4 regions of the Desulfovibrio simplex genome follow, and region 1 is predicted to be linked to each of the others. Evidence: riboswitches for the same ligand, from Rfam matches in the RefSeq annotation. Region 1 holds a riboswitch; each other region holds the start of a gene.
What was found. Region 1 has a riboswitch for cobalamin ahead of metE (5-methyltetrahydropteroyltriglutamate--homocysteine S-methyltransferase). Riboswitches for the same ligand answer to the same signal wherever they lie in the genome.
Positions count from the first base shown of each region.

Region 2: another riboswitch for cobalamin. It lies ahead of ACZ5DH_RS12375 (sirohydrochlorin cobaltochelatase); the one in region 1 lies ahead of metE (5-methyltetrahydropteroyltriglutamate--homocysteine S-methyltransferase).
Region 3: another riboswitch for cobalamin. It lies ahead of ACZ5DH_RS03980 (anaerobic ribonucleoside triphosphate reductase); the one in region 1 lies ahead of metE (5-methyltetrahydropteroyltriglutamate--homocysteine S-methyltransferase).
Region 4: another riboswitch for cobalamin. It lies ahead of ACZ5DH_RS07915 (FecCD family ABC transporter permease); the one in region 1 lies ahead of metE (5-methyltetrahydropteroyltriglutamate--homocysteine S-methyltransferase).

Region 1 covers NZ_AP042377.1:3,236,474-3,243,565, reverse strand. Annotated here, with positions in the region: gene ACZ5DH_RS13200 (tetratricopeptide repeat protein) at 1-830, shown strand, start outside; cobalamin riboswitch at 1,514-1,768, shown strand; gene metE (5-methyltetrahydropteroyltriglutamate--homocysteine S-methyltransferase) at 1,985-4,261, shown strand; gene ACZ5DH_RS13190 (AbrB family transcriptional regulator) at 4,543-5,046, opposite strand; gene ACZ5DH_RS13185 (NAD(P)(+) transhydrogenase (Re/Si-specific) subunit beta) at 5,469-7,092, opposite strand, start outside.
Region 2 covers NZ_AP042377.1:3,008,952-3,016,043, reverse strand. Annotated here, with positions in the region: gene ACZ5DH_RS12385 (hypothetical protein) at 18-152, opposite strand; gene ACZ5DH_RS12380 (helix-turn-helix transcriptional regulator) at 619-1,395, opposite strand; gene ACZ5DH_RS12375 (sirohydrochlorin cobaltochelatase) at 1,728-2,648, opposite strand; cobalamin riboswitch at 2,683-2,896, opposite strand; gene ACZ5DH_RS12370 (30S ribosomal protein S1) at 3,073-4,785, shown strand; gene ACZ5DH_RS12365 (GGDEF domain-containing protein) at 5,001-5,918, shown strand; gene ACZ5DH_RS12360 (hypothetical protein) at 6,269-6,754, opposite strand; gene ACZ5DH_RS12355 (hypothetical protein) at 6,865-7,092, opposite strand, start outside.
Region 3 covers NZ_AP042377.1:959,532-966,623, reverse strand. Annotated here, with positions in the region: gene nrdG (anaerobic ribonucleoside-triphosphate reductase activating protein) at 1-298, opposite strand, end outside; gene nrdD (anaerobic ribonucleoside-triphosphate reductase) at 291-461, opposite strand; gene ACZ5DH_RS03980 (anaerobic ribonucleoside triphosphate reductase) at 665-2,920, opposite strand; cobalamin riboswitch at 3,132-3,313, opposite strand; gene ACZ5DH_RS03975 (hypothetical protein) at 3,521-3,730, shown strand; gene ACZ5DH_RS03970 (hypothetical protein) at 3,751-3,972, shown strand; gene ACZ5DH_RS03965 (AAA family ATPase) at 4,751-6,760, shown strand; gene ACZ5DH_RS03960 (helix-turn-helix transcriptional regulator) at 6,792-7,092, shown strand, end outside.
Region 4 covers NZ_AP042377.1:1,937,085-1,944,176, reverse strand. Annotated here, with positions in the region: gene ACZ5DH_RS07935 (metallophosphoesterase family protein) at 1-106, opposite strand, end outside; gene ACZ5DH_RS07930 (5-formyltetrahydrofolate cyclo-ligase) at 179-853, shown strand; gene ACZ5DH_RS07925 (purine nucleoside phosphorylase YfiH/LACC1 family protein) at 844-1,602, shown strand; gene ACZ5DH_RS07920 (glycosyltransferase family protein) at 1,714-3,333, opposite strand; cobalamin riboswitch at 3,465-3,644, shown strand; gene ACZ5DH_RS07915 (FecCD family ABC transporter permease) at 4,053-5,147, shown strand; gene ACZ5DH_RS07910 (ABC transporter ATP-binding protein) at 5,144-6,256, shown strand; gene ACZ5DH_RS07905 (ABC transporter substrate-binding protein) at 6,150-7,092, shown strand, end outside.

The sequences.
Region 1 (7,092 bases):
TCTACTGGTTTGCCCGCTCCGCTTCAGCGGGGAACCCTTCCGGCATGAGCAACTACGGGCGCATGCTGGAACAGGGGCGCGCCATTGACGCCAACCCCGAAGAAGCCGCCCGCTGGTTTGACCTCGCAGCCCGGCAGGGACAACCCGAGGCCCAGTACAATCTCGGCCTCATGTATGAGAGCGGGCACGGCGTACAGCAAGACCACAAGGCGGCCGCTGCCTGGTACAGTCGTGCGGCGGCGCAGCAGCAGACCGACGCCCTGGCCCGCCTCGGCCATCTTTACCGCACAGGCCAGGGGGTGGAAAAAAATCAGGCGCGCGCCACCCTTCTGCTCTATGCGGCTGCCATGCGCGGGTCCATCCACGCCATGAAGGAACTGGAAGACATGGCCGGGCCTTCCGCCTCACGTCCCGGCGCCGTGCTTTTCGGGCTGCGCCTGGACACCGCCACCCGGCCCGCCATGCGCGATGCGCTCGCCAAGGCGGGCATGCGCGCATCCCGCCAGGACGATGCCTATATCTGCGACACCTACACGCCCGGCGCGCTTGTGCCCGGCGCGCGGCAGGCGGCCTTTTGCTACGGACCCGGCCGCCCCTCCCCCCTGGGTTTTGTGGAACTGGAGTACGCCGTGCCGGACAAGGCCACGGCACAGACCATCGTGCGCATGGTCAGTGAACGCTTCGGCGCGCCCTCCGCCGGAGAAAGCGACGACGACCACCTCTGGAACCTCGGCTCCGTTGTTGTGGCCACGCGGTATGAGCCAACGCGCCAGACCATGAGCCTCATGTACATGATTCCCGCCGTCTATCACCTCACCCGCCAGGACTAAACGCAGAGCATTTTATTTTGGGAATGCTTTGTGCTGAAATACTTTGTGGGGGAGGGACCCTTTTGTAAAAGGGTCTCCTCCCCCACGCCCCCACCCCCTAAAACTCTTATTGGTATTTCAGTCTGCTGCAGGGCTGCCCTGGCCAAGGGATGCTGAAACTGCGCTTTTAGAGCATTTTCATTTTGAAATTGCTCTGGCGACTGCGTGAGCAGGCGCCCGCAGCGAAGGCGTAAGCGCAGCTTCAGCCGTTGCCCGCAGGGCTTACGGATGAAGACAGCACCGCTATTTATTTGCGCTGTTAAGCGCCGAAGCATGCGTGTCTTAAACTTTGAGAATGTCCATTCTCAAAGTTAATCTGGTCTAGGGCATTTTAACTTTGAAAAAGTGTGAATGCTCTAACGCTGCACGAAAGTGCAGCGCGCCACAACGTGGCGTGGGTTCAGCCGAGCTTTAGCCGTTGCGACGAAGGAAGCTACGGCTGCCGCAAAGACAGCATTGGTTATCCGTAAGCGGCAAAGACCCGCTAACGGCTACCGCAAATCGCATTTTCCGGCTGAATGAAAACTTTGAAATGTGAAGCATTTCAAAGTTAATCTGCTCTAAGACACCTCACAAGCTCAAAGCTATCCTGCTCTGCCGGCTACGAGTATTAACCGTCATCATTTTTTGCCCTGTCTGCGCTTGACACTGTGGCCGCTGTTATATATCAATTTATCTAGATATTGTGATGAAAAACGGAAAACGGTGAAAATCCGTTGCGGACGCGCCACTGTAACCGGCACAAACCCGCGCCGTGCCACTGTTCATCGACCAGGCCGTCAAAATGTTGGGAATGCCGCAACATCGGTCTGCTCCGGGGACGGGAAGGTACGGCCACGCGCAACGACAAACGCGCAGGGGCCGGAAGCCAGGAGACGCCTCATCACCTGCCGCCATCCGGCGGCAAGGCAGTACTGTCTCGCGTTCAGGCAAGTGCCCGGTCAGGCGTTGTTGCGCCCGGCCAGAGCCGTGCGGCATGGTGATGCCGCACGTCGGTACGGATTGCATCCGTATTGTGAAGTGGCGGCAAGACCGGCAGGTCGCACGCCATTTCAGGTATAAAAGCTCTAGCGTGAAAAAGACTGCCCTTTCAACACCATATGAAAGGAGCAACCATGCGTACCCACATTCTCGGCTTTCCCTCCATGGGCAGGCAGCGTGAGCTGAAACAGGCTCTCGAATCTTTCTGGCGTGGCGACACTTCCGCCCAGGATCTCACCGGCACAGCGCACCAGCTTCAGGAATCCCATTGGGCTATCCAGAGCGAGGCTGGCTTGAGCTACGTGACCACGGGCGATTTTTCCTTCTATGACCGCATGCTGGACACAAGCCTCATGCTTGGGGCCGTGCCTGCCCGCTTTGCCCACTGCGGCAAGGATGCCCTGACGCGCTATTTCGCTCTGGCGCGCGGCGACGCCTCACGCAACATTCCGGCCATGGAGATGACCAAGTGGTTTGACACCAACTACCACTACCTTGTGCCGGAAATTGAAGCCGACGCCGTATGGACGCCCGGCGAACACCCCGTGCTGGAAGCCACCCGGCGCGCCGCCGCCAAAGGCTTCACGCCCAAGGCCGCCATCATAGGCCCCTTCACCTGGCTGGCCCTGGCCAAGGGCCAGAACGGCGCAGATCCGTGGACGCGCCTGAACGAGGTGCTGGCAACCTATACGGCGCTGCTGGAACAGCTGGTTCCCCTCTGCGGCTGCGTGCAGATTGAAGAACCCGTGCTCTGCACCGAACTGTTGCCCGCTCCCGCCGCTGCGCGCTTTGCCGAAGCGTATGCAACGCTCAATGCGGCGGCGGCCCGCGCCGGGTCAGCCAGGCTTTTGCTGGCGACCTACTTCGGCCCGCTGGACCAGCACCTTGCCCTGGCTGCAAACAGCGGCTGCGCGGCCCTGCATATTGACCTTGTGCGCGGCCCCGGCCAGCTGGACGCCGTGCTCGCCGCCCTGCCCGATCACATGGCCCTGTCGCTCGGACTGGTCAACGGACGCAATATCTGGAAGACCGACTACACGCAGGCTGCCCACCTCATAGCCCGCGCCGTGAGCGCCCTTGGCGCGGACCGGGTTCTTCTGGCCTCTTCCTGCTCGCTTTTGCACAGCCCCGTGGACCTTGCGGAAGAAACCGGACTTCCTGCACACATCAAGAACCGCATGGCCTTTGCCGTGCAAAAATGCGGGGAACTGGCGGACCTCAAGGCCATCGCCCAGGGACAGGGCGCGGACATTCTGGCAGCCAACGCCGCTGTGCTGGCCGAGGCTCAAGCCCATGCCGACACGGTTCAGGCAGCGGTGCGTGAGCGCGCCGCCGCCGTGACCCCGGCCATGCTGGCCCGCAAATCCCCGTTCGCCGAACGAAAACAGGCCCAGGCATGGCTGCGTTTGCCGCTTCTGCCCACCACCACCATCGGTTCTTTTCCGCAGACAGACCATATCCGTAAAACTCGGCTGGCCTTCAAGCGCGGGCAAATGACCCAGGCTGACTACGAAACCGCCATCAAGGCGGAGATTGCCTCCTGCATCAAAAAGCAGGAGGAGCTTGGTCTGGACGTTCTCGTGCACGGCGAGGCCGAGCGCAACGATATGGTGGAGTACTTTGGGCAGCAGCTGGGCGGGTTCTGCTTTACGCGCAACGGCTGGGTGCAGAGCTATGGCAGCCGCTGCGTCAAGCCGCCCGTCATCTATGGTGATGTGTACCGCAAAGCGCCCATGACCGTGGCATGGGCGCGCTATGCCCAGTCCCTGACGCAAAAGCCCGTCAAGGGCATGCTCACCGGGCCCGTGACCATCCTCTGCTGGAGCTTTGTGCGCGACGATCTGCCCCGCAGCGAGGTCTGCCGCCAGATCGCCCTGGCCATCCGTGATGAGGTGACCGACCTCGAGGCGGCAGGCATACACATCATCCAGATCGACGAAGCCGCCCTGCGCGAGGGCATGCCCCTTACCGCCGCCGAGGCCGCCGTGTACCTGCAATGGGCGGTGGACGCCTTTCTTCTGGCGTCCACAGGCGTTGAGGACCGCACACAGCTGCATACCCACATGTGCTACAGCGAGTTCAACGCCATCCTGCCCGCCATCGCGCGCATGGATGCCGATGTCATCAGCATCGAATCCAGCCGCAGCGGCATGGAACTGCTGGACGCCTTCACCCGCTTTCACTATGTGGGCGAGGTCGGCCCCGGCGTATATGATATCCACAGCCCGCGCATTCCCACGGCGGACGAGATGGTGCGCTTGCTGCACCTGGCGCTGCAACACATTGACAAAAGCCAGCTTTGGGTCAACCCCGACTGCGGCCTCAAGACGCGACGCTGGGAAGAGGCGTATCCGGCACTGGAAAATATGGTAGCCGCCGCCCTGCGGGTGCGGGTGGATCTGTCTGCCTAGCGTATTGAACGTATGAAATGCCTTGTGGGGGAGGGACCCTCTTTAGACCAGATTACCTTTGAAATGTTTCACATTTCAAAGGTGTCATTCTGCCGGAAATGCGATTTTCGACAGAATCCACGCCACGTTGTGGCGCGCTGCACTCTCGTGCAGCGTTAGAGCATTTAACCTTTTTTAAAGGTTAAATGCTCTAAAAAAGGGTCTCCTCCCCCACGCCCCCACTCCCTGAAACTCTTAGGGTTCCATAGGCAGTAAAATTAATCTGCTCACGCAACCGCTCGCTACATTCTCGCCATAAGGGTCAACAGCTTGGCTATGAGCGGCGAAAGCAGCACAATGGCATAAATGCGCACCAGATGGTACACCATGACCATGGGCGCTTCGCGTCCCGCATCTCCGGCCAGGGCCATGATGGCGTTGAAGCCGCCGGGGCTGGTGGCAAGGTAGGCGCCCTCGGCGCTCATGCCGCCGAACCGCATGCTTATCCAGGAGCAACCCAGGCCGGCGGTAAGAATGATAAAGGTTGAAAGCAGCATGATGGGCCACGTTTCACGCACAACGCTCAGCATGCCGGGGCTGTACATATTGCCAACGATCACGCCCACGCAGCCGTACACCAGATACCTGATCCAGTGCGGCATATACGGCGTGCTGACGGTGCCCAGGCTTTTAAAAATTACCACGGCCACCATGGCCCCGGTCATGGGACCGCCCGGCAGGTCAAAGTAGTCAAAAACCAGGCCTCCGGTCAGGCCCACGGCAAATAGTGTGATCAGGGTCGTCATACATCCTTCCTTCACGCGGCTTCGTAGTCTTTGCACAGGGAGCGTCTCTACGCTGGAGCAGACACCCTTTGAGGTGGTGTACTGCCTGGAAAATGCTGTCTCCGCCCCCCACAGATCAAAAACCTCATTGTATGCTCTATGCCGGAATACAATAAAGGTTTTAGGGGGTGGGGGCGTGGGGGAGGAGACCCTTTTGCAAAAGGGTCTCCTCCCCCACAAAGCATTTCAACGCGGCATTGCTCCAGCGACTCAAAATCCTTGCGCTGACCGCGTCATGATATGGCGGGGCACAGCCCGCCGTCCGCACTGCATACGCCTATTGTCGCCGCGCCTCAATGCCCAAAATGACGAGGGGGCGCATTCTTCACACGGAAGAATGCGCCCCCTCGGGGTAATCGCGCAAGGGTAATCGCGCAGTGGCGCTACTTCTGGAGTATGCCTATGAGCTTGTCCATGGTGGCAGAGGCATCGCCAAGCATCATGATGACGCCGGGCTTGCCGTACAGGGTGTTGTCCACCCCGGCATAGCCGGGCTTGTCGTCATAGTTGCAGATGATGACGTTCCTGGCCTCGCCAGCCTTGAGGATGGGCATGCCGTAGATGGGCGTGCCTTCGGCCGTGTTGGCCGCAGGGTTCACCACGTCGTTGGCCCCGATGACGATGGCCAGATCGGCTTCGGCAAACATCGGGTTCACAACGTCCATTTCAAGCAGGTTTTCGTAATCCACATTGGCTTCGGCGAGCAGCACGTTCATGTGGCCGGGCATGCGCCCCGCCACGGGGTGGATGCCATAGCTCACCTTGACGCCCCTGGATTCCAGCAGGTCGGCAAGCTGCTTGACCTTGTGCTGGGCCTGGGCAAGGGCCATGCCGTAGCCGGGCACGATAACGACGCTTTTGGCGTCCCTGAGCACCTTGTCCACCTGATCTCCGCCAGCCTCAAGCGCAGCGGCCCCCGCCGGGTTTTCGCCCTGGGCGTAGGCCAGCAGCTTGTCAAAGCTCCTGGAGGCGTCGCCCGTCATGAGGATCACGCCGTCACGGGTATACAGGGGGTTGGGCACACCGGCGTAGCCAGGCTTGTCGTCGTAGTTGCAGATGATGATGTTTTTGGCTTCCTCGGCCTTGAGGATGGGCATGCCGTAAATGGGCGTGCCTTCCGCGCTGTTGGCAGCGGGGTTCACCACGTCGTTGGCCCCGACGATGACCACAAGGTCGGCGTCGGCGAACATCGGGTTTACCGTGTCCATTTCAAGCAGGTGTTCGTAGTCCACATTGGCTTCGGCGAGCAGCACGTTCATGTGGCCGGGCATGCGACCCGCAACGGGATGGATGCCGTAGCTCACCCTGGCTCCCTTGCTCTCCAGAAGGTCGGCAAGCTGCTTGACCTTGTACTGGGCCTGGGCAAGGGCCATGCCGTAGCCGGGCACGATGACCACGTTTCTGGCGTTCTGCACCAGCCTGGCGGCCGCGGCTTCCTTGCTGTCGCCGCCGGACGGGGCGGCTGCCGCCGGGCTTTCGCCCTGGGCGAAGCTCACCAGACGGTCCACGGTCTTGGCCGCGTCGCCCGTCATGAGGATCACGCCCTCGCGGGTATACAGGGGGTTGGGCACGCCGGCGTAGCCAGGCTTGTCGTCATAGTTGCAGATGATGATGCCCTTGGCCTCCTCGGCCTTGAGGATGGGCATGCCGTAGATGGGCGTGCCTTCGGCCGTGTTGGCCGCCGGGTTTACCACGTCGTTGGCCCCGATGACCACCACAAGGTCGGTCTCCGCGAACATCGGGTTCACGGTATCCATTTCGAGCAGGTTTTCGTAATCCACGTTGGCTTCGGCGAGCAGCACGTTCATGTGGCCGGGCATGCGCCCCGCAACGGGATGGATGCCGTAGCTCACCTTGACGCCACCGGCTTCCAGCGTGTCCGCGAGCTGCTTGACCTTGTGCTGGGCCTGGGCAAGGGCCATGCCGTAGCCGGGCACGATAATCACGCTTTTGGCGTTCTGCACCAGCCTGGCGGCCGCGGCTTCATTGCTGTCGCCGCCGGACGGG
Region 2 (7,092 bases), 230 kb from region 1:
CACGCATGCTTCGGCGCTTAACAGCGCAAATAAATAGCGGTGCTGTCTTCGCGGCAGCCGTTGCCCGCAGGGCTTACGGATGGCGACAGCGATTGTAAGGGACAAACCGTGTCGTTACGCATGCTGTCTTCAAGCGTAGTTTCCTGCGTCACAACGCTTTAAGCATCCGTAAGCCCTGCGGGCAACGGCTGAAGCTGCGCTTACGCCTTCGCTGCGGGCGCCTGCTCACGCAGTCGCCAGAGCAATTTCAAAGTGAAAATGCTCTAGGCAGGAAGCGCAACCCGGAACACAACGCGGGCCTGCTTTTTGCGCACGCGCGGCGTCTCCGCGCACTGCACCCGCAAATAGTGCCGCACACACAGTGCCTGCACAGCTTGTCTGAGAAGAGTCTGCGAGAATTGCCTGCGAAGGTTCTCTGAAAAAATGTCTGCACATTGTGCCTGTGCAATTGCCCCGCACATTCCACCTGTGCAAATTGCCCGCGAGCATTCCCCACGTAGCGACACCGCACACCGTCACGGCAAATCTTCCATCACAACGTCTCCGCCCCTGCACGGTCGCGCGCCGGAGCGGGCGGCTTCACCCATTGGGACGATGCTCTGACAACGGCACGATGTTTCAGTTTGTCGACGTGTCGCGGCTGGCGTCGACCTTGACCTGCCGCATGTAGTTGTACACGGTGTAAATGGACACGCGCATGGCCTTGGCCAGATACTGCACCATCCCCTTGATGAGAAAAGCCCCTTCTTCATCCATGATGCGCACAAAGTTGAGTTTTTCTTCCCGCGTCATGGTGGCGGGGTGTTTGCCCGCCCGCCGTATGGCCGTCTCGATGATGGCGTCGCTGGTTTCGCCAAGGCAGGAGGGAAAAGCCTCGCTCATCTCCTTGCCCGGGGCGTTTTCAAAGCGCAGCAAGGCGTGCAGCACGCCCTGAAAGCGTTCCAGATCCGTCAGGTCAAAGTGTATGCACACAGCCCCTATAACCTCACCCGCACTGGTGCGCAAAAAACTGATGGACGATTTGAGCGTCTGTCCTGAAGGCGTTGTGGCGGCATAGGCTATGATGTCCTGCACATTGTCGCCGCCCTGACGCCACGCCTTGGTGACCATATTGGTGGCCGGAGCGCCCACATTGCGCCCGGTAAGGGAACCTTCGATGTGGATGATGGAGTGCTCAAGGTCGTTGAAGTCGTGTACCGCCACTTCGCAAAAAGGGCCCAGGGTACGGGCCACCATACCGGCCATGCGTTTGGCGTTGGCAAAGATGGCCTGGGCTTCCGCCACGCGGCAGTTGATTTTTTCCACATCCGGCGAATAGACGCGGGCGCTTCTGGCGCTGCGGCGGGGGGCGGCTGCGGGCCGCGGTGGAGAGATCTTGCGACTTTGCTTGGGCATGCGGGCCTCCCGTGGATCACAGCTGCCCACCATGTCCGACAGCAGTGTTTTGCTATAGAATTTTATGCAGGCTACATGAAAAAGACAGTATTGTGTACCCCCCGACTCCACAAAAAAACGATAAAAATCGGTGATACGTAGTATGCATCGGCGTGTCCGGGGAATTTTCGGGCGGACTGCCGCAGGCCCCGGAAAAAAGGGCGGCGGGCAAAACAAGAGCCACCCGTGCGGCGGGTGGCTCTTGAGTGATATGCGCCAAAAGCTTTTTCCTGATCGGTGCGGCAGTGCGGCCCATCGTGCCGTCCGGGAAAAGGCGTTTTATCAGGCGGCGTTTACGGCTTTCTGGGTTCCTTGGTCAGGTCGTCGGCGCTTTCCTTGGCGTGGCGCACAAGGATGGCGGCAGCGCCGGGGGTTTCGCCAAGGCCTTTGAGGTGGGTGTCAACCTTGATGCCGGCCTTTTTGAGCTGGGTAGCCCAGGAGTCGTCCTCATCGCCTGCAAGGTCGTTGCGGGCATGGTCGCCCGCCACCAGCATGAGGGGTGCGATCACAACGTGCTTGACCTTGGCGGCCTTGAGCTCCTTGAGCAGGTCTTCAAAGCTGCGCGCGCCTTCCACCGTGGCCATGTGGATGTTTTTGTCAGTGGCCGTGAAAACAGCGCGCACGCCTTCAAAGGCCAGGTCTGCGCGGCCATGGCTCTGGCCGTGGCCCATGAGCACAAGGGCGGTGTTTTTGCCGCGTTGGCTTTTGGTGTCGGCCAGAATGGCGGCCAGAAGTTCCTGGGCGTCAGGCTTGGACTCAAGCATGGGGCGGCCCATAAAAACGGCCTCAAAACGGCCGGGGTTCTTGCTCACGTCAAGCAGCACGGCCCTTTCAAGGGCGGTAAATTCTTCACCGGCCAGAACATGCAGGGACTGCACGCGCACGACCTTTACGCCGTCCTTGGCAAGCTGGGCCATGCCGTCGCTGATGCCGCCCACAGGATGCCCCTGTTCGGCCAGCTTTTTGCGAATGATCTGCGATGTGTAGGCCCAGACCACAGGCGCGCCGGGAAAGGCTTTTTTGAATTCCGCATCCACAGCCTTGAAGGCGGGCTGGGCTTCGGGAACACTGGTGCCGAAAGCTACCAGCAGGATGCCTTCCTTGGGGGCAGCGGCGTCTGCGGCGTAGCTTGTGCCGTGCACGGCAAGCGCCGCGAGCAGCAGCAGGACGAAAAGCAGCGGGCGAAGCCCGACGTGTGACAGGGTGCGCGGCATGGCAACCTCCTCAATTTCGCGTTGAAAGGTTCGCAAAAGGGCTTTGGCCCCGGCGGGTGTTCGGACTTGAGGGCTGTGTGGCCGCACGGCCAGCGCCTTGGTTTCGCCTTCACCGCTTGCGCGATTGGCTGTCAAACGCCGCCCTTCCTGAGCAGGCGAAAAGAAACCTTGTCCCCTCTTACCGCAGCGCGACTGTTTTCGACTTGCACGAAATTCCCCGCCAAAAGACCACAGGACAACAGGGAGCGCCAAATGTCAAGGAGGGCGGGAGGTTGCGCCAGCCGCCACATGTGGGTCCGCACCGGGGCTGCAGCGCGGCTTTCTTGGCCGTTTCGGGCGTATTTTTCCTTGTTCTTCCGGCAAATTTCTGCTACATATGCGACCTCTCTTTAAAAAAGGGAAATCATGTTTGGAGGCTGGACATATGGCAGGCTTGGAAACCGGGCACGAAACCGAAATGAATTTCGAGAGTGCTCTCGAAAACTACCTCACTTCCGATTTTGGCGACCTTGAAGAAGGCTCTATCACCAAGGGCGAAATCGTTCGCGTGGACGAAGACAATGTACTGGTGGACGTGAACTTCAAGTCCGAGGGGCAGATTCCCGCGGCTGAATTTCGCGATGCCGCCGGCAACATGGTCGTTTCCGTGGGCGACAAGGTGGACGTGTACGTTGTTCGCAAGAACGAAAACGACGGCACCATTACCCTTTCTTTTGAAAAGGCCAAACGCATGCAGGTTTTCGACCAGCTCGAAGACGTGCAGGAAAACAACAGGGTCATCACGGGCCACATCGTACGCCGCATCAAGGGCGGCTACACCGTGGACATCGGCGGAGTCGAGGCATTTTTGCCCGGTTCTCATGTGGATCTGCGTCCCGTGCCGGACATGGACGCCCTGGTCAACCAGGAGTTCGAATTCCGCGTGCTCAAGATCAACCGCCGCCGCAGCAATGTCATTGTTTCGCGCCGCGTGCTGCTTGAAGAAGAACGCGATTCCAAGCGCCAGGATCTGCTGCGCACCCTCGAAGAAAACCAGACTGTGCAGGGCAAGGCCAAGAACATCACCGAATACGGCGTGTTCGTCGACCTGGGCGGCCTCGACGGCCTGCTGCACATCACCGATATGAGCTGGAAGCGCATCCGTCATCCCAAGGAAATGATCACCATCGGTCAGGAGCTGACCTTGAAGGTGCTTTCCTTTGACCGCGACAACAACAAGGTCTCCCTGGGCCTCAAGCAGCTCGTGCCCGATCCGTGGCAGGATATTTCCGCCCGCTTCCCCGAAGGTGCCAAGTGCACCGGCAAGGTCACCAACCTCGTCGACTACGGCGCCTTTGTGGAACTGGAAGCCGGCGTTGAAGGTCTTGTGCACATTTCTGAAATGTCCTGGACCCGCAAGCTGCGTCATCCTTCCCAGATGGTCCACACCGGCGACGAAGTCGAAGTGGTCATCCTGGGCGTTGACGGCGACAAGAAGCGCATCAGCCTCGGCATGAAGCAGGTTCGTCCCAATCCCTGGGAACTGGTGGCTGAGCGCTATCCCGAAGGCACCATTCTTGAAGGCGTCATCAAGAACATCACCGAATTCGGCATGTTCATCGGCATTGAAGACGGCATCGACGGCCTCATCCACGTGTCCGACATTTCCTGGACCAAGAAGGTGCGCCATCCCAACGAAATGTACAAGGTCGGCGACACCGTGCAGGCCAAGGTGCTGACCGTTGATCAGGAAAGCGAAAAGTTCACCCTGGGCGTCAAGCAGCTGGTGGACGATCCCTGGGGCCACGTGCCCACCACCTACCCCGTGGGCTGCACCATCAAGGGAACCGTGACCAACATCACCGACTTCGGCCTCTTTGTTGAAGTGGAAGAAGGCATTGAAGGCCTGGTGCATGTTTCCGAGCTGTCCAGCAAGAAGGTCAAGACCCCGGCCGAAATCTACAAGGAAGGCCAGGAAATCCAGGCCAAGGTCATCCACGTCAGCGCTGAAGAGCGCCGCCTTGGCCTGTCCATCAAGCAGATCAAGGACGAAGAAGAACGCCGCAAGCCCAAGGAATTCCATTCCGGGCCGCAGGAATCCGGACAGAGCCTGGGCGACCTGCTCAAGCAGAAGTTCGAAGAAAGCGAAAACGGCTAGTCCGTTTGGCAAACAGTATCAAGGGCGCTTCCACTGGAAGCGCCCTTTTTGTATCATCCGGTTACCGAAACGCCAGTGGCAGGCGGCATTGCCGTTGTGCGCCGCGCCTGAAAGCGCCCGAGGCGTGTTTTTGGGGGGTGCGGCTGTCAGCGCCCGCCTGCCTGTTCTCGTACAAGATGTCGTCACGCAACATGCCGCAGCCCGGATGCAACGTTATGGATAATTTTACACTGTTCGACATGAACATGGTGCTGGATATGCTACCCAACGCCATATTCCTCAAAGACGAGAATCTGCGTTTTGTTTTTGTGAACAAGGCCTATGAAAAAATGTTCGGCGTGCAGCGAGAGGATGTTTTGGGCAAGTCCGTGCTGGAGGTGACCTACCTGCCGGAAGAAGAGCGAAAAATGTACCAGGCCGATGATCTGGCGACCCTGGAGACCCAGGCGTTCAAGCACTATATTTTCAGTTACAGGTTCGCCGACGGCAAGATGCACACCTGCCTGCACTGGAGCGGCGGCTTTACGGACAAAAATAACGTGCGCGGCTTTCTTGGGGTCATTGTGGACATCACGGAGCAGAGCCATACCATAGGCATGCTGCGCAGCCAGCTGAACTCGATGCTCGACAGGGTCAGGCTGGCGGATGAAAGCAGCATGAAGGATTCGCTCACCCAGTTGCAGACCAGAAAATATCTCGATCTCGTGCTGGACAGGTTCGCCAGGGTGGAAAAACGGCCATTCTGCTGTGTCATGCTGGACGTGGACAGATTCAAGGATATCAACGATACGTTCGGGCATCTGGCGGGCGACAGCGTGCTCAGGGAGGTGGGGGCGGCCATCCGCCAGTGCGCGCGCAGCAGCGACATCCTCTGCCGTTATGGCGGGGACGAATTTGTGGTACTGCTGCCGAACTGCGGCCTCAATAATGCCGTGCCCATAGCGGAAAAAATACGCGGCGCTGTGGCCGCAACGGTGTCCAGGCCGGACGGCAAGCCCGTGAGCGTGAGCCTCGGCTGTAGCGAGCACAATGGCCGGGGGGACGGTCTGCAAACGCTGCACGAGGCGGACAAGGCGCTGTATGCGGCAAAGCAGGCTGGTCGTAACCGGGTTTGCGCAGCGCTTCTGTGGTAAGGCGCGGATGCAGTTTACGCGCAGCGGCGGCCGCGGCGGCAGAATTTCACACCAAGGGCGCACGCGGCCGTTTGCGACGGGTATATGACGACACATGGCCCTCCATGGCGCGATACCGCACTTCATGCGGCATGTTATGACCATAAAAACCCGCCCGGCTTTGTCTGAAGCCGGGCGGGTTTCGTATATCCTCTGTGGCCGTTTCATTGCGTGCGGGCAGGCCACCCGCGCGGCAATCCCTTGGTGGCGCCCCGGTCTCGCCAGCCTTCGCCTACCGACGAAGCTTCTGGCCGTCATAGCTGGGCGAGGCCGCTCGCGTAGTCCCAGAGCAGTGTTGAGGCGAAACTGCGCTATTCGGGGAACAGGATTTTTTTCAGAACAGTGTCGATCTTGTCGTCATTTCCGGTGATGGAGTCATAGGCGGTCTGCAGCGAGGCGGGCCATTCTTTGTCGCTGGCGTCGCTCATGAACATTATGAGGTAGTCATGGTCGGCCACCACATCCACGTTCATGAGCATGCCGTTGCTGGTGGTGGTGAAGGTCCAGCCGCCGTCCTCGGAAGGTTCGGGCGCGCTGCCCTTCATCTGGCGTGAAAGCTTGGCTGCAAAATCCTTGTCGGAAAGGTTGCCAGCCTCGCTCTTGGTGTACAGGGCGATGGAAAAGAAAGAGTCTTTCGAGGCCGTTACGGTCACGACGCCGTCTTTTTCCTGAGCGGTGCAGCCGGCGGGTACATCTATGCTGAAATGGGCGAACTTCACTTCCTTGGCCTGAGAAGGCAGGGCCAGGGCCAGAAGAACCAGACAGCAGACGGGGAACATGAGAAACTTTTTCAGCATTTCGTCCTCCTGAAAAACGGGCATTGCTGGGCAAGCTTTGTCACGCTGTCCGGTATTTGTCCATAAAAAAATATGGCGGAGAAAATTTAGTAAATATAGTGTGTTATACGCTATCTTACAGTAAGAATTTTATGCAGCAGGGGGGCCAGTTCGGGCGTCTTGCTTTTTACTGAAGCGTAGGCGCTGCTGATGTCTTCGGGCCATTCCGCCTTGTTCAGGTCGGTGAACAGCTCCACCACGTGCGCTTCATCAGCCATGACAAGCACATCAAAGGGCACCATGGCGATTTTTACCGTAAAGCCATAGCCGTCTTCGCCCACCTGGCTCACGGGCCCGCC
Region 3 (7,092 bases), 1.5 Mb from region 1:
TGCCCTTGCCGCGCACCCCCTGTGCCACTGAGCACAAGGGGGCCGCCTGAGCAAATGGTTCGCCGCCGGAAAGGGTCACCCCCGCAAGCAGGGGATTTTCGTCAAACTGTCTGAGCGCCTCTTCTGCTGAAAAAAGAAAACCGCCCTCAAAGCTGTGGGTCTGCGGATTGTGGCACCCCTTGCAGCGGTGCGGGCAACCCTGGGTAAACAGCACGTATCGCAACCCCGGCCCGTCCACTATGGATTCCTCCACAATGCCGGACAGGCGCATGGGCTGCAAAGACGCATCGTTAGGCATGCTTGACCCTGTCACGCTCCTCAGCGCGTTTGGCATTGTTGAAGCGGTCCAGCGTACCCACAAGATAGCCGGTGATACGGCGGGTGCGTTCAAAAGTCATGCCCTGGCCCACCAATTTCTGCGCGGGTTTCACTTCGTCAAACAAACGCGATTTCATCAACATAGACTTTCTCCTTGCACGTAATGAATAATAAGTATGAGGTTCAGGCGGGCCGCCGGGGCGGCCGCCATAGCAGCAAACAACATGAACCTTTTCAGTTTTGAGAGTATGCACCCTCAAAGTTTTGCGACCGCGCTCCGACTCGGGCATTCCAGTGGCGGACGTTCACACGCGCAGTCGCCGGAGCGGCTTCAGGGCGAATGGCCCTAGCTCCATTTGGGAATATGGGGATACTTTTTGCGCAGTTCATCAAGACGCTCAGGGCTGACGCCTTCGCCTTCCCTGCGGCCGCAGCGCGGGCAGCAGTCATTGATGACGCCCACATATCCGCACAGGGGGTCACGATCAAGCGGATGGTTGACCGATCCGTAGCCCACACCCTGATCGTGCATGAAGCGGATGATGCTTTCAAAGGCTTCAGGGTTTTTGCAGGTATCGCCATCCAGTTCCACATAGGTGATATGCCCCGCGTTGGTCAGCGCATGGTATGGGGCCTCAATCTCGATTTTTCTAAATGCCTTGATAGGGCAGTACACAGGCACATGGAAGGAGTTGGTATAGTAATCCTTGTCCGTAATGCCGGGAATGCTGCCGAACTTGGCTTTATCCAGAGAGACAAAGCGACCGCTGAGGCTTTCCGCCGGGGTGGCGATAAGCGAGAAGTTCAGGCCGGACTTTTCCGACTCGTCATCGCAGCGCTTGCGCATATGGCTGATGATCTCAAGGCCGAGCTTCTGGGACTCTTCACTTTCGCCGTGATGCTTGCCAAGCAGAGATATGAGGGCTTCAGCCAGGCCGATGAAGCCCATGCTGAGCGTACCGTGCTTCAGGACTTCTTCAATGCTGTCGTCCCAGTCCAGCTTTTCGGAGTCAAGCCAGATGCCCTCGCCCATGAGGAAGGGATAGTTGCGCACCTTTTTGGAGCTCTGAATTTTGAGCCGGTGCAAAAGCTGGCGAAAAACCAGATCGATCCTGTCGTCCAGCAGGGCAAAGAATTTTTTGACGTCGCCGTGGGCCTCAAGGCCCAACCGGGGGAGGTTGACCGAGGTAAAGCTCAGGTTGCCGCGTCCGCAGGTCACCTGCCTGTCCTTGTCATAGACGTTGCCGAGAACCCGTGTACGGCAGCCCATATAGGCCACTTCGCTGTTGTAGTCGCCCGGTTTGTAGTACTGCAGGTTGAACGGAGCATCAAGGAAGCTGAAGTTCGGGAACAGCCGCATGGCTGAAACCTCAATGGCCAACTGAAAAAGGTCGTAGTTGGGATCTTCCTTGTTGTAATTGACCCCGGACTTCACCTTGAAAATCTGCACGGGAAAGATGGATGTTTCCCCGTTACCAAGGCCCGCCTTGGTGGCCTTGAGCAGATTTTTGGCCACCATGCGCCCTTCGGCGGAGGTGTCAGTGCCATAGTTGATGGAACTGAAAGGCACCTGTGCCCCTGCGCGCGAGTTCATGGTGTTCAGGTTGTGGATAAGAGCTTCCATGGCCTGATAGGTGCGGCGCTCGGTATATTTCAGGGCTTCTTCGGCGGCATAGGCATGGGCTTCGCCCACCATGGCTTTCTGTTCCGCAGAGGCGACCTGATCCAGCTTGCGGCCAAATTCTTCCATATTGCCAAGGCGCGGGCACAGGTCAACGCTGGCCAGCAGTTTTTCGGTAAAAACCGCTGCATCCCGGGCTTTCATATGCATGGCAATACGTACAAAGGAGGTAAAGGCCCTTTCGTATTCCTTGCGGTACGTTTTAATGACGCCCTCGGCCATGGCAAAGTCGAAGTGCGGCACACTCTGACCGCCGTGCATTTCATTCTGGTTGGCCTGAATGGCTATGCAGGCCAGGGCCGAATAGCTTTCAATGGCGTTGGGCTCGCGCAGATACCCGTGCCCGGTGGAAAAACCGTTTTTAAACAGTGGGATAAGGTCTATCTGGCAGCACGTTTCCGTGAGCATGTAGAAATCTTTATCATGGATATGGATGTCGCCATTGATATGCGCGGCCGAGGCATCCTTGGGCAGAATGTAGTTGTCAATAAAGTACTTGGACCCCTCGGATCCGTACTTGAGCATGGTGCCCATGGCGGTGTCGCCGTCAATATTGGCGTTTTCGCGCTTGATGTCTTCGTGAATGGCCGGGGAATACGTAAGTTTTTTATAGATATCCATGAGATACGATTCCGCGTTGCGGATTTTCGTATGCTCGGCGCGGTACAGGATGTAGGCCTTGGCCGTCTTGGCGTAGTCGTACTGGATCAGCGTTTCTTCAACAAGATCCTGAATTTCCTCAACGTGCTTGAGGCCGCGGGCATCCAGTTTTTTGCACACTTTTTCAGTGACAAACAAAAGGTCTGTAGGGGACATATCCTCACCGCCAACGGCCTGATTGGCCTTGGTAATGGCGTTGAGAATCTTGACGGAATCGAAAGGCACTGCCGTGCCATCGCGCTTGGTGATGCTGGCGGGCATGGAGAAAGACTCCCATAAGAACTGTGAAAACAACTGTGAAAAAGTCCGTTCGCAAAACGAACGAAGGGGACACCGGTAACATATGGGGCGGTAAGTAAACCCAGGGGCAAGCCTGTAGCCGGGAACAGATCGTTCCCGCAAAGGATTGGCCGGCAAAGGCCCCGTGCCGACAATCCGTATCTTGACTGTACAGGGGTATACCCGACAGCCGTTGGGTGTTTTGTTGAAAGCAGGTCTTCCGGCTTGCCGACCGCCTTTCGGCCTTCCCAGGGCATTGCCCCAGTGGCGCATGAAGAAAGGCGGCGTTTGTACGGCTTACGGCGGCGGGTCCGCTCCCGTTTTTCACGGGATTCTCTATTAAGCCCATAGGGCGCTTTCAATGTCTAGAAAATCTCAAAAGAACTGCATCATGTCAATCGGGGTAAGCAAAAAAGACTTCCTAGTCTCGTAGGAACAGTTCAATTTTTATTGATAAATTTTATTATAAAGTGTTCGCTCAGGTCCAAAAAAAGGCCGCAAAAAAGTGTTGGGCGCGAGCTATACCCTGCCCGAAAAATACACTGCCGGAACCGCCATTGAAAGTTCCGCAGCCTTACATGTTTGGCTGATGACTCCCTTGGTGCGGGCTACAATCTAGCGCACTGCCCTGATGATTTCAAGGCTGATCAAACCCTTGGCAACTGCGGATTTGCAGATGCGACCTCTGGAAAACCGCACCATTTGCCATTTTTACCGGGCCATATTTTTTTAAGAAATATTACCAAGAAGCAAAAAATCAATTTCCACTACTCAATTAATTCAGCAGAATAAATGAAATTTACAGGCAAAAAATGATCCTGCCCTACCGCATAAACATGGGCATGTCCGCACTTGTCGAGGACGGACGCCCGCCCCCACCCGGCGCGTACCCGCAGGTCACGCCCGCCCCTGTGCGCGACGCCTCCACATCCACACGCCCGGAACCAAGCAGGACGAACGCCCACGCCCACCCCGCGCAAAGAGTCTCCATGCCTCTCTCCCAACCCGAGGCCGCAGGTCACGCCACCCTGTAATGCCCCCATAAATCAAACGGCTTTTGAGGGAGAATCCTTCCGGTTTTCACCAGCCTGCCGATGCACGCATTGTGAGGTCTTCCACCAGGCGCCGAGTGCAGGTACGTGGTGTGACGAGTTCTGCCCCGTCAGAAAACGCGTTGTCAGGATGCTCCAGGCTGCGCCATTCGCACAGCCAGAAAAGTTCTTCCTTAATCGTGCGCATTGTCCGTTCAGTGACCGCGTTTCCTTTCGGATTATTCTATGGTGAATGCCCGTGCGATGCCTGCTGTCGCGCATTGGCCAAAAACGTAATTCGTCAGCGGTAGTACATGCTCTGAGTGGTTTGATACTCACTGCAAAGGCTTGCCACAGAGCGACCCTGCGCCCCTTCAAGCACAATGCGGGCTTTACTTTTACGGCCCCAGGTCCGGCGTTTCAATTTTCCTTCAGGGCTGGAAGAAAACCACCTTGGCTGCCTTGTTACTGGGGGCAGTATAGGGCACGCACGTCAAAAGCCATGGCCTGTTTTTGGAGCCACAAAAAATAACCTGAAAACAGTTTATAAAATCTGAAACGGTAAAAGCGCATAATGAGGGAAATCAAGGAGAGAATTATGCGCAGACCGTTTAGAATAGGACGCCCAGCTCCCAGCGTTCTGGTGTCTCCCGAAGCAGCTTTGGGCAAGGCTCAGGCCAGTCAATGGCTTTTCAGGCTTCTTGAGCTTCCCATTTCGCTGGACAGCCATTTTTTCTCCTGCCTGCGCTGGTGCGCCAATGGCCTGAAAGGCCTGCCCCCCATGCTTCAAAAACAGATGGCTGCCTACACTAACCGCAGTCGTATGCATACCAGCCTCCGTCACGCTGTGGCGGAGCTACAAACTGTTCCTGAAAAACGCCTTGATGACACGCTGGAAGAATTTGCAGAAGACAACGCATGGTTTCAAGCGCAGTTCAAACTGTGCCTGCAGTCGTTTATTTCTGACCATTTTCCCAGTGATGATTCGCTGAAATCATGTGCCAGACCGCTGCAAAAAATCCAAAAGTTTTTTGGTTTGAGCAACGATGCCATGAAACTGTGCTCCCTTGCATTTTTGACAGGAAATTTCAGGGCAGCAGAAAACTATTTTGAAGACACCCTGCATATTCAGTCTTTCGATGCTCGGCGCACACTAAGCTACATGTTGGATATTACGGCAACTGTTTGCAAAGACACAATATCACAGCTTTCAGACATGGGCATACTTGATGTCAACTCTTCAAGTATAAGGCTTTGTGACAACATTAATGCAATATGGCAAAAATGTGACGAAGTTTCATTGAAAAAGGTATTTTGCCAGCCTTTACGCGGCAAATCACTGCCAATTCATGAATTCAATATTGCAGATGAAGATAAAAGTCATGTACTGCGCTTGTTACGCCGACGGAGCAACAGGCCAGTGCACATTTTGCTCTATGGCGCTCCTGGCACTGGCAAAACCAGCTTTGCCCACGCCCTTGCCAGCGAGCTGAATATGAAGGCCTGGGCCGTGCCCTGCAGGGAGGATGATTCTTCCCAAGACAGGCGAACGGCCCTTGCCGCCTGCCTGCGTATGGCCGATTCGCACAAAAACAGCTTTGTTCTTGTGGATGAGGCGGAGCGGCTTCTGGACACATCTATCAGCGTTGACAGAAGTACCTCAACAAAGGCCTGGCTGAACGCATTTTTGGAGCGCCCCAACCAGCGTGTCATTTGGATAAGCAATGATGTTTACCAGATTGATCAGGCCGTGCGGCGACGCTTCAGTTTCAGCATCCATTTTGAAGAGCTGGGCAAGACCGAGCGCCGGCGCATCTGGTTCAGAACCATGCGGCGTCTCCAGGTTGAAGGCCGCATCCCCCCCGAAACTGTTCAGGCATTATCCGAGCAATACCCTACGCAGGTTGCCGTTATAGAGCATGCCCTGCGCGAGGCCAAGGCGATTGCCCCGCGCAAGGGTTTCGCCGCCTGCGTGGAGCGCACCTTACGGGCCCATGTAACCTTGACCCATGGTGGAGAAAAACCCAAAAACCGCCACAACGGCAACGCCATATACGACCTCGATGGCGTGTGTACCGCCCAGCCATTTGAGCCGCAATTGGAGCGGCTACACAACTTGAACAGGCACCTGCGCTCCAACAAAAATAGTTGCCCGGGCATGGGCACAATCCTGTTTTACGGCCCGCCCGGAACAGGCAAAACTGCACTGGCCAAGCACCTTGCCCATCTGCTTGGCAGAGAACTCTCCATACGGCGAGCCAGCGATCTTTTGTCTCCCTACGTTGGCGTTGCAGAAATGAATATTGCCGCTGCCTTCGCAAATGCCCAGCGTGATGGCGATATTTTGCTTATCGATGAAGCGGACAGCTTTTTGAATAACCGGGACAATGTGCGCCAGGGTTGGGAAAAAACCCAAATAAACGAGTTTTTAACGGCCCTGGAATCATTTTCCGGCATTTGCATCTGCACAACCAACAGGCGCGATGGCATGGACCCGGCAGCCATGCGGCGTTTCAGCTTTAAAATTCCTTTTGGGTATGCCGGGCCAATGCAGCTTGAAGCCTTGTATGCCAGCCTGCTCGCGCCGCTGGTTGGCACGCCTTTGCCCATTGAGCTCAAAAAAAAGCTGGGCCTGCAACAAAGGCTTACCCCAGGTGATTTTCATGCCGTGCGCATGCAGTTTTGGCTGAATGACCCGGGCTCAGTTACCCACGATGTTTTGTTGGCGGCACTGCTTCACGAGCAGGCAATCAAGCTCGAATCAGTTGCACAACGCATCGGTTTTGCGTAACAAGCTGTCTATATATTTCAAGGAGGCCGTGATGGGCAAAAAATGGAGTGACGCCAAGCCGGCAGAAAAGCTGCTTGGCCTTTACACCATACTGCTGGTTGCCACCCGTCCCCATAGCCATACCGAGCTATCGGAAATGCTCGGCTGCTCCAAGCCTGCATTAACACGGCTGCTTGAGCAGCTTGAGGGCTCCCACTTTGGCAAAGTGCAACGCTCAAAGCAAGGGCGCGAAGCTCTGTACCAGCTTGAAAAGCCCCCAAGGCTCCCCACTGTCTGCCTCAATGCCGAAGGGCTGTACCAGCTGGCCCTCTGCCGTGAACTGCTGACCAACC
Region 4 (7,092 bases), 1.3 Mb from region 1:
TGCCGTCGGCCTGACTCAGTTCAGGAATCTTGGCAAAACGCCCGGTTTCATCATGTATATCGCCAACGGCGATCCAGAGGTAATCCTGGGTGGTAGAGCTTGGCATGGTGGCGTATCCTTTGTTATATTGACGCTGCAATAATGCTGCCATACTTCAGTACATAAGGAAAGGCCCGGCATGAGTGAAAACCCCCCTGTGCAGGCCGTACGGCCGCAATCGCCGGACGCGGTGGCCGTTCGCAAGCAGGCGCTGCGCGAGCGCATGACCAGACTTCGCCGTGAGCAGCCCCCACACCTTGCCAGGGAGCGGGCAGTGGCGGCGCAGGAGAATCTGCTCCGGGCGGACTGCTGGCTTCAGGCAGAGTCAGTGGCGCTTTACGTGGGCGTCAAGGATGAGATTGGCACCAGCCTGTTGCTGGAGGCGGCATGGCGTGAGGGGCGCACCCTCTGGCTGCCGCGTGTGCGGCGCGGACAACCCGGCTTTATGGACTTTGTGGCTTGCGTCAGCCGCGAGCAGTTGCGGCCCGGCCCCTTTGGCCTTGTTGAGCCGGAAGCGGACCTGCCGGGTTTTGGTCCCGAAGATGTGTCAGCTGGCGCGGGCAGGGCCTGCTCTCCGGCGGGCGGCATGACCTTTGCCCCCTCGTTGATGGTGCTGCCCGGTCTGGCTTTTGATCTTAAAGGCGGCCGCCTCGGATACGGCGGCGGGTATTACGACCGGTTTTTACAGGCCGGACTTGCGTGCCCGCGCGTGGGGTTCTGTTTCGATTTTCAGCTTGTCCCTCCCTTGCCCCTGGCCCCCTGGGATCAGCGGGTTCACCATCTATGCACCGAAGAGCGTCTGTTGTGCCTATAAGCTATATCCCATTTGTGTTTCCCGGCCTGGATTCCGTGCGTTGCGCCTTTCAGACCCGCCCCGGCGGCGTGTGCCGTGGAGAGTACGGCGGCGGCAATATTTCCTTCAGTGTGGGGGATGACGCGGCCCTGGTGGCGGCCAACCGTGAGAGCCTGCTGGCGGGTCTGCAGCCCCGGGGTTTGCGCCGTTGGGCGGAGTTGCAGCAGGTGCACGGCGACGTCATGGCCTTTGAGCCGACCCCTGTGGCCTGCGATGCGGTGGCGGTGGAAGAGGGAGACGGCATGGCCACGGCCGAACCCGGCCTGGGCCTGCTTATCAAGACGGCGGACTGCCAGCCCATTTTGCTGGCGCATAAAAGCGGCAGGTACGTGGCGGCCATGCACGCTGGCTGGCGCGGCAACCGCTGCGACTTTCCCCTTACAGGCGTGGTGCGCTTTTGCGAGCGCTACGACCTCAGGCCGCGGGACGTTTTTGCCGTCCGGGGGCCGAGTCTTGGCCCCGGCAAGGCGGAATTCATCAATTTTGACAAGGAATGGGGGCCGCAGTTCGTGCCCTGGTTTGACGAAGAAAGCCGCACCATGGATCTTTGGGGATTGACCCGCCATCAGCTTGCGCAGGCCGGTATTCCGGGACGTAATATTTTTGGTCTGGATATCTGCACAGCCAGCAACAACGACCAGTTTTTCTCTTACCGTTGCGCCAGGGCTTCGGGCCGCCAGGCCAGCATCATCTGGATTCAGAAAAGCTGATGGGTGTTCCGGCATCGGCGTAGACTGGCGGGATGTTTTGGAGCGCCAGGAGGTGTCACCGGCACGTTCGCGGACACACCAAGGGCGCTTCTTTTTCTTCGGGTCAAAGGGTCAGCCGACGCCATTGCCGGGGGCGGGTCGGGTTTCCTCCATCTGTCTTCTGCATTTAAGCCCGGACAGCAAATGGGCCGCTGCTTCCGAAGCGTAATAGGATTCGGCGAGGGCCGCCGTGTGTGTGATATGGCGGTCCTCCAGTAACCCTTTGCGCACGGCGTCCAGCAGCTCGGGCAACAGTTCTCCGGCGAGGTCTCCTGCGGTCTCCAGCAAAAGGTCCATACTTTCTGGGCTGTGTGACAGGTTCCAGGACATGTATGCCAGCTCCATGGCCGTATCAGGGCAGGGGTCCGGTATCTGCTTCCAGAATCCGCTGACCATGCGTCTGCCCAGCGCATTGAAGATATGGGCCATAACCAGAAGCATGTCAGCCCCGGTACGAGCTGCGGCCAGCAGGGGCAGTATGTGCCTGTGCCGCAGCAAGCGTGCCTTGGGCATATTTGCGACAGCTTGCATGACGGAGGCTTTGGCCTGCGCCACATCATGTTCGGCCAGAAGGGCCATACCCAGTTTAAGATCGGCAAGAACGACATCACCCGCCTGGCGCGCGGCATGGTATATCTCCTTGGCCGACGCGGCGCGTCCCAGGCGCATGTTCATGTCTGCCAGGGTGCGAAGCGCCTCGGCCGCGAAGCGTGTCTGGTGGGGAAGGCCGCTTTGTGCCTGTATTGCCGCCTGCTTCAGGTTTTGAACGGCTTGTGAAGCATGGCCGCCGAAACGCAGGCAGCGCAGGCAATGCGCCTTGGCCTCGCTACAGTGTCGTTCTGCTCCATCACGCCGCGCGGTGCGCGCGCTGTTGTTTTCAAGAGCGGACAGCATCTGGGCGGCGCGCGCCTCGGATGTGTGATTTTTGCGGCAAAGGTTTTGTCCCGCCAGAGCTATGGGCGCGTATGCTTCGGGCTGTTTCAGGATGCGGTCTGCCAGGGGCAGAAGCGTTTGCGGCGTGTAGCAGACAAGGTGCCGCCCGTCTGTAAAATGCTGTTGCGTACCACGGCCCCGTGCTTCGGTGAACAGCAGGCCGCCTGAGGCCAGGGCCTGGAAAACGCGCAGGGTCAGTCCGTCAAAAAGGTTTTCATTCAGAACTATTCGGGATTCTGAGAAAATATCAATCATTTCCCTGTTGCCGACGTCCTGGCGGACATGCACGCTGTAGCGCTGCATCAGCAGGTTGAGAATGTTGCTTCTTTTGAGGCGCTGCGGCGTAGTGACCCCCACAAAGGAGATGTCGTACTTTTTGCACGGGGTGGGAGCGCGAAATTCATGCTTCTGGGCGCAGAGCGGCAGCCACGAAGCCCTGATTCCGGCTTTGCGAAGCGTCGATACGGTTTCCATCTGGTCCACGAAGACGTCGTCAAAGACCTTGCAGGCGTGTTCAAGCCAGAACGCGTTGATGCTTGAGTCGATGCAGTATGCCGCCAGACGGGCCTGGCACCGGTGCAGACCGGCAGGGAGTTTTTTCGCGCCAAAAAGTTCCACCAGCACGACATCTACCGGCATATCAAGTTCCGCAAGTGCATCGGTGACGTCTTTTTCCTGGTACGGCGCCAGATCAATCACCGTATGTCCCAGGCTCAGCAGACCTTCTTTGAGAAAAAAACCGTCATACGCGATATTCATGCACGTTCCTTGCTGCGTCGGTGGATAGTTCGCGCATGCTAGCCCGGTGGAAAAACAAAAACAATGGCGCAGGCCGCCCGGCCTGCGGTTTTGGCGAGTCCGCCCGGCATTGACAGGCCTGCCGCCCCCGCCTACAGTAGGCGCGGCAATGGTAGCCGGGTTGCCCGGCTTGAAAAGGGAATCCCGTTAGATGCGGGAGCGGACCCGCCGCCGTAAGGCTCGCCAACCTCGCACCACGCAGTGCCACTGGAAACGGGAAGGCCGGTGAGAGGGAGCCAAGCCGGAAGACCTGCCTTGCCCCATGGCCCCGCTTTTGGCTGGAGCAATTTCACTTTGAAATTGCTCTGGCGATTGCGTGAGCAGACGCCCGCCGCAAAGGTGCACGCGCAGCTTCAGTCGTTGCCCGCAGGGCTTGCCTGAACCGTTGACGGAATCGTCTTACGGGTCAGGACAGCAGCGCTACGAATGAAGACAGCACTATCATTTACTTGCGCGGTTAAGCGCCAAGGCGAGCGTATCTTGAACTTTGAGAATGTACATTCTCAAAGTTGATCTGCTCCAGGGTGCATGGCAGCGGCATGAGCCGCCACGGCAACGGGACTTTGTCGGCAGGACTGAGGAAATACGGGCCTCTTCCTTCATGAAGCAACATCTGTTTCATGCGGGAAGAGGCCTTTTTTATGCCCATGCGCCCCGCGCTGGGTCTTCAAAGGGCGGGCATGACCGCGACATCACATTCCTCCTCTCCCTCCGGGTTGTCATCCGTGCGCCTGTGGCCCGCGTTCGCGGCTTTGGCGACGCTGTGGCTTGTTTCCCTGCCTCTGGCCTGTCTGCCCGGCCCGGTTCCGCTGGCGGCTGGTCAGGTTTTTCACGCTCTGGCGGTGCAACTCGGGCTGGCCGCGCCACCACAGGATACGTCGCTCATGCTGGTGGTGGGGCAGATACGCCTTGCCCGCGTGTGCCTTGCGACCCTGTGCGGCGGCGCTTTGGCCGTGGCGGGTGTGGCCCTGCAAGGGGTCTTGCGCAACCCTCTGGCCGACCCTTTTACTCTGGGGATTTCGGCGGGCGCGGCGTGCGGGGCAAGCATTGCCATTGCCCTTGGCGGCGTTGCGGGCAGAGCCCTGAGCGGACTTTTGGCGGCAGTGCATCTTTCCCTGCCGGGACCGGCGGCTCTGGTGGCCCCGGCGGCTCTGGCGGGCGCGCTGCTGGCCCTGGCCGGAGCCTTGTGGCTCGGCAGGGGCGACGGCGGCTTCAGGCGCGAGAGCGTCATACTTGCGGGCATTGCCGTGGCGGCCTTTCTGGGGGCGCTGGTGGCATTGATCAAGGCGCTCAATGAAGAATCCGTAACCAGCATTGTTTTCTGGATTATGGGGTCGTTTCAGGGGCGTGGATGGGACAGCCTGCCCCTGTTGCTGGCAACGTTCGTGCCTGGTCTGCTGGCTGTGGCTTTGGGCTGGCGCGCGCTGGACGTACTGACCCTGGGCGACGAGCAGGCCGCCCAGCTCGGGCTGAATGTGGGCCGCGCACGGCTTTGGCTGCTGGCCGGGGCAAGCTGTATGACGGCGGGGTGCGTGGCCGTTGCCGGAGTGATCGGCTTTGTGGGACTGGTGGTGCCGCATGTGCTGCGCCTTGTGCTGGGCTGCGGTCACGGCCCCCTGCTGGCCGGAGCGTTTTTTGGCGGCGGCGTGCTGCTGGTATGGGCCGACGTGCTGGCCCGCAGTGTGCTGGACGGCGGGCAGGAACTGCCCGTGGGCGTGGTTACCGCGCTTCTTGGCGGTCCATTTTTTGCCCTGCTGGTGCGGAGGCGGCCATGAAGCAGAGAACGCACGCGCCCAATATTGCGCCCGCTGGCTCCGAGCCAGAGCAGGCCGCAAGCCAGTTGGTGGAGTCAGCAGGGCAGTTTGCGCAGTCAGCAGATGGTTGTGTGGCGGAACCCGTTGGGGCGTTTGCAGAACCGCCCGCCAGATTTTCCGCCGCACCGTCCGCAGCCAGGCCCGCCACCAGCGGCCCGTCCGCCACGGCGACCCCGCCCATGCTCGAGGTGCGCAACCTGCGCTCCGGCTACAGGGGGCGGCCGGTATTGCAGGGCGTGAGTTTTGCGGCGCGTGGCGGTGAATGTCTGGCCCTGCTTGGCCCCAACGGCAGCGGCAAAACCACGTTGTTGCGCAGCCTTTCCGGCGTGCTGCACGCGCAGGAAGGGGAGATTTTTCTTCAGGGCAGGTCGCTCGTGGACATGAAGCCGCGCCAGCGCGCGCGGCTGGCGGCTGTGGTGCCGCAGGGCGGGGAATATCCGCGCGAGCTCACGGCGCGGCAGATGGCGCTGCTTGGGCGGTATCCGCACCTTTCGTGGCTGGGCTGTTACGGCAGCAGGGATTACGCGGCGGTGGACGAGGCCCTGGAAGCCTGCGGCGCTGCCATGCTGGCTCCGCGCCGTCTTGCGGAACTGTCGGGCGGCGAACTGCAACGGGTGCTTCTGGCCCGCGCCCTGGCGCAGGAAAGTCCGCTCCTGTTGCTGGACGAACTGGCCGCGGGGCTGGATATGGCCCGCATGGCCGGACTTTTCGACCTGCTGGAACGCCGCCGCGCTGCCGGGGCCTGCGTGCTCATGGCCGTGCACGACTGTAATCTGGCGGCCATCTATGCCACGAGACTGTTGGGCCTCAAGGCCGGAAGGCTTGTTTTTGACGGCCCGGTGGATGCGGTTTTTACCGAGGAGAAGCTCAGTGCCCTTTATGATATCCCTATCGGCGTTTTGCCGCACCCGCTTTGGGGCCTGCCTCAGGCCCTGCTGGCGCGGGCGCATGGCCCCCGCAGTCATGACGGCTTTGCCGCATGCCCAGGCGACGCATGTTCTGCCCACGCTGGCGCTGGCCCTGGTTTTGGCTCTGCCTCTGGCTTTGGCATCCGCGACGCTGGCCGCTGAACCCGGGCAATTGTCCGCTCCTGCCTCTGCCCCAGCTCCCGCCGCTGCCGCTGCGCCCACTGTGTTTACCGCGGCCGCCGTGGCCGCCGGTGCGTCGGGGTCGGCAGCGCCAGCGGCAGGGTCAGCTTCGGCGTCCGCGTCCGCCTTTGTCCCGGTCAGCGTCCGTGACGATACGGGGCATGAGGTGCGTCTGGACGCTCCGGCAAAGCGCATCATAGCCCTGTACGGAGCCTTCAACGAGCTTTTGCTGGCGCTGGGCGCTGGTGACAGCCTTGCGGCCCGCACCGTGGCTGACGCGAACATCCCCGGTCTGGAGCATCTGCCCGCCATAGGCACCCATATGCGCCCCAATGCCGAGCTTATCGTGCAACAGTCGCCCGACCTGGTCATCCAGCTTGCCGGGCGCAACGAAGCGCTGTTGCAGACCGAAGCCTTGCGCGCCCTCGGCCTGAACGTGCTTGTTTTTGAAATGAATTCTTTTGAGCAGATGTTTGGCGTGCTGCAAAAGCTCGGACAGCTCACCGGGCGCGAGGCTGAAGCCGCCCGTCTGACAGGCGCGTGGCAGGCGCGGCTCGTTGACCTTGAGGCCCGCTACAAGGCTCAGAAGCCGGTACGCGTTTTTTATGAGGTGCGGTACCCCAATCTGCTGGCAGCGGGGCGGGGCGGCATTGTGGATCACATCATATCCCGCGCTGGCGGGCGGAATGTGGTCGCGGACGAAAAAAAACTGGTGCGCTTCAATGAAGAAGCCCTGCTGGCCTCTGACCCGGATGTGTACATCATTCAGAGCGGCCCTATGAACCCCGACCCCCAGCCATTGGACCAGCGTCCGCATT